One region of the Cycloclasticus sp. P1 genome, then DNA from elsewhere that is predicted to be linked to it. Evidence: predicted binding sites of a transcription regulator. Region 1 holds the regulator's gene; the other holds the start of a gene.
What was found. Region 1 encodes PhoB, which activates phosphate uptake and scavenging genes when phosphate is short. Its sites were predicted from a motif close to GNNTGTCATAAAACTGTCANAT; they were not measured.

Region 1 (2,425 bases):
ATAGACTGTACAAATTTTTGCTTGTTGATATCGTTATGAATGTCATTTAAAAAATGACGGTCAATTTTTACGAAGTCGGGTTTAATTTCAGACCAGGTTCTTAAGCCTGAATAGCCCGCACCTAAATCGTCGATGGCGATGGAAAACCCCATGTCTTGATAGTATTTGGTTGCACTTGCCATTAGGTCATAATCTTCAATAGGGTATTGCTCAGTCAGTTCAATAACCACTTGGCTAGCATCTAAATTAGAGTCTTTTATATACTTTAATGTGTGGCCATGCTGATAATCTTTTTGTAAGAGAATTTCAGGAATGGTGTTAATAAATAATCGGGCATTTAAATTAAGTTCGCCAAACCGTTGAATGCTTACTTTTCGACAAAGTAAATCTAATTCGGCAAGCCGATCATATTTAGCCGCAGCGTTAAAAAGGTTGATGGGGGAGTGTAACGGACCATTAGAGGGACCACGAATTAAGCCTTCGTAACCATAAATTTTATTGTCTTTCATCGAAATGATTGGCTGAAAGAGCGGAGTCAGTGAGTCTGTTGCTAATATATCTAAAAGCGATTGATAGTGTAGTTTTTCATCATGTGTCATAGGTGGGGAGTATCAATCAATAATATGACAGTTATATGACGTTCATATAAAAGGACATTATAAAAAGTTTACTGGTTGAGAAACCGCAGGCGCCTTAAGGTGGTTCAGTGCGTTACTGTTATTTTTAATAATTAGAGACAGGGCTTTTTCTGAACCAAGTTAGAAGTAGTTTGTAAATTGTCACCGTGTTGTCATAAATATTAGGTATTCTGTAAACACTTACTTAAATGGCTTTTTTATGGAAACAATGAATGTATTGATGGTTGAAGACGATGAGGATATTGGCGAAATGCTACAACTTTCTCTTCAAACGAATAATATTGAAGTAACGTGGTGTAAAGATGTAATGAGAGCGCAAGAGTCTTTGCGAGATACGACGCCCGATATTATCTTGTTAGATTGGATGTTACCCGGAATTAGTGGGCCAGATTGGATCAAGTTTTTAAAGAATCAAGAAGAAAACAAACGTATCCCGATTATCCTGTTGACGGCACGCAGCGCGGAAGAAGATAAAGTATCGGGCTTGGAAACAGGCGCAGACGATTATGTAACCAAGCCTTTTTCTGTGCAAGAGCTGATTGCCAGAATGAAAGCGGTCTTACGACGAAGCAGTACAGAAAATGAAACAGGGGTGATATCAATTGGCCCATTGTTTATTGACCCATCGAGTCATCGAGTCACTATCAATAAGGTGGACCTGATGATGAGCCCGACAGAGTATAAATTGCTGTCTTTCTTTGCTACAAACCCCAATAAAGTGTTCTCTCGCAATCAGCTGCTTGATAATGTATGGGGCGATAATGTCTACGTAGAAGATCGTACCGTTGATGTACACATTAGGCGTTTAAGACGGATATTAGATGCTCAGGGTTGTGCAGACTTGGTTCAAACGGTAAGAGGGTTTGGTTATAAATTGGTGAATTTAAACGCGTGAATATAAATCATAACTATGAGCGAAACACCTTTCTGTTGTGGTTTTTAACAGTCGGTGTTTTGGGTGTGTTAGTCGGTTACCCCGTCGAGGTGTTGGCACTTTTTTTATTGGCTTACATTGTCTTTCAATATCGTCGGTTACAACGTTTATATAGGTGGTCTAAGAAGTCTGGTGATCATGACCTGCCGTTTGAAGATGGCTTGTTTGGTCAAATTTCGGAAGACATCTATCAATCTAAGATGCAGGGGCTGGCACAAAAAGACAGTGTTAAATACCAACTGGAACGGTTTAAAAAGTTAATTTCTGTTTTTCCAGATGGTGTGGTTATTCTTTCATTGTCTAATGAGATTAAGTGGTTCAATAAGCAAGCCTCCCAGCTACTTATTTTAAAAAAAGAAGATACCGGGCAACTGATTAATCATTTAGTAAGGCATCCTCGGTTTACGCACTTTCTTAAAAATCTCAAGAGCGATGACGCCATTGTGATCGAGGCGCCTGTAATAGACACCAGCTGGTCGGCAGAAAAGATTGAAATAAGGGTATTGCCATATGGTGACGATGAACGTTTATTGTTGATACGAGATGTCACTAAGGTTGAGCGCACGAATCAAGTGCGAAAAGACTTTGTGTCGAATGCATCGCATGAGTTAAGAACGCCGCTAACGGTCATGAAAGGCTATGTGGAAATGTTGTTGGCTTCAACCGCTGAGGATAATGTGCAAGTGGGTGCTTCGCTACGTAAAGTTGATCAGCAAGTGATTAAAATGCAAACCATGATCGAAGAGCTATTAGCGCTAAGTCGGCTAGAAGAGGGTAAAGTCGAGGCAGCCAATAGCTTGGTTAATGTGCGCAGTGTATGTGAACAAATTAAGTCCGAATTTAAGTCAGCGGC
Region 2 (2,425 bases), 990 kb from region 1:
TCACATGTTCAACGCCCTCAAGGCGACTGGGTTTTACATACGTTGATGGTAGAAGGTTGCACTGTGCCCTTTAAATTCAAGCGCAAAGGTCAATACCAGAGCTTAAAAGGCGCCCGAGTAAACATGACGTATTACCCAACAGAAGAAACTGTTGCTGGCATTGATTTAGAAATTATGAAAGTAGTGCGTATAAAAAGAGGCTGACCTACAACTTAAAGAAGGCGCTAGTTTAAGTTCGTGATTGTTATGCCTAACACAAGTTTTAGCAAAATTGCTTGCAGCTGTACCCAACAGGTCCTGTATCGGTTCTTGATAGGTAAAAAACAGTTGAAAGATAACAAGAACACCAAGGCTAACCAGCACATAACCGTTGCCGGTAAACCTTGCCCAGTTAAATACCGAAGCCATGGTATAGATGGGGTAGCCAGTTTGATTTAACTCAATTAGTCATTTTTTGACGCGACTTTTAACAGGCGATTTTTACTCTTGAGACGATAAAAAAAATTCGGCTCGCTGATGACATAAATATCACCGTCTTTGTCCATTGTTATACCTTCAGCCTGCGGTACATCATCGTGCAAACCAGCATTCCCTCTACTCAAGTCCAATCGGCTGATTTCAATCCCTTCTTTATTGACTTCAACCATTTGACGAGATTCGTCACTTAAGAGTATTAGGTGGCCTGTTTGATCGTCATAATGCACCCCTGAGTAATCCTCACCGCCAAAAGAGGTTTTTTCTAAAGAAAACGGCGTTGAAATAGCAATATCAGATGATTCAACAAAACCCGACAGCTTTATCAGTTGACGAGGTGTTTTCTCGTTAATGATAAATAAATCCCCACTGTCTTGGTTATAAGTTAACCCTTCAAATCCTTTGTTTTTACCTGATGTTATGGCCAACTGAAGGCTCTTTAAGCCCGCCCTATTAACAACCTTTGTTTGCGCATTAATATCGAACATTACCAAGGTTCTTTTTCGCTCTTCAACCACGGCATATCGTTCGCCGCCGAGATACATCACCCCTTCTGTGTCTTCGAAGCCAATTAAATCAATACGACGAATTAGCTCACCGTCTTTTGTCAGCTCCAGTAGCGTTTCTGGGTTATTAACAACAGCAAATAATGTATTGGTATTGCTGTTATAGGTTAGGCCAGATGCATTATCTTTAACACCCGCTATCATCTTGGGCGTTGCGTGAATTTCATAGCCACTTAAGCCAATTTGCTGTCCAGCAACTATGGGGGTTTCTTCACCGCTGAAGAGGCCGAATGAAATGACTAACATTAACAAGAGATAGATCAGGTTTTGCTTATTACAAACTTTTAAATCACCAATACGAGACTGCTCCAAAACAATTTTGAAGCAATAATCTAAACGAGATATTCGTGTGGTATTCAGCATGGCATTCATCCTTAGAATTTGCAGTGAATGTAACCAATGATGATGACAACGAAGTGTCAGAACGATGACAATATGCAGGCGCAAGGCACAAATACCCATCCCAGCCCTTTCCGTGTAACAGGAAAATTTCGCCCCATAAAATCAAAGGATTAGATACTGTCACGAACCTGTCATCTTGCCTCTACATAATAAAGTTTTAGTAAACAGCTTAGGTGGGTGAGGTGATCAAAAAATTAGAGGCGAAATATATTGCGAAAGAACTCAGCTGGCTGTCCTTTAACGAGCGCGTGCTACAAGAAGCAGCTGATAAATCCACACCTATTATAGAAAGAGTCCGGTTTTTAGGCATTTTTTCAAACAACCTAGATGAGTTTTTTAGGGTGCGCGTTGCCAATGTTAAGCGTCGGGTTCTTATTGAGAAAGACCTTGATGAACAAACACCGACCAAAAACTTGTTACGTGATATACAAAAAAAGGTCTTAAAGCTACAAGAAGAATTTGATGTCACTTACCATGAGGTATTGAAAGGGCTCGCGCATAAAAACATTTTCTTAATTAATGAAGATCAACTGAGCCCCGAGCAAGGAAACTGGCTACAAAAATACTTTACCAATCATCTACAAGGTTTTATTGAGCCTATTATTATCAATAAAAATACTAATTTAGCGGCCTTATTAAAAGATGACCTCAGCTATTTAATTTGTGAAATGCTGGGTGGTAAAAACATACAGTATGCAGCCATTGCGATACCAACCACAGACTCTCCTCGTTTTATTGAATTACCACGTGAAAAAGGTAAACGACGACGAGATATTATTATGTCCGACAATATTATTCGCTATTGCATAAACAATATTTTTGCCGCCTATTTTAATTACAAGGTCTGCAATGTTTACGCTATGAAGGTAACGGGAGATGCTGATTTCGGTCTAACCGATGATATTGATTTATCGGTTTTAGAAAAATTATCTATCGGTTTAAAGCAGCGCCTACATGCTAAGCCTGTGCGATTTGTGTACGAA

Region 2: a site for PhoB is predicted at 1,558-1,579, ahead of ppk1 (polyphosphate kinase 1). Genes of this name have one in related genera too.

Annotation. Positions count from the first base shown of each region.
Region 1 covers NC_018697.1:318,812-321,236, forward strand. Annotated here, with positions in the region: gene Q91_RS01545 (GGDEF domain-containing protein) at 1-599, opposite strand, end outside; gene phoB (phosphate regulon transcriptional regulator PhoB) at 838-1,533, shown strand; gene phoR (phosphate regulon sensor histidine kinase PhoR) at 1,530-2,425, shown strand, end outside.
Region 2 covers NC_018697.1:1,689,486-1,691,910, forward strand. Annotated here, with positions in the region: gene Q91_RS08105 (hypothetical protein) at 1-204, shown strand, start outside; gene Q91_RS08110 (SdiA-regulated domain-containing protein) at 444-1,403, opposite strand; gene ppk1 (polyphosphate kinase 1) at 1,625-2,425, shown strand, end outside.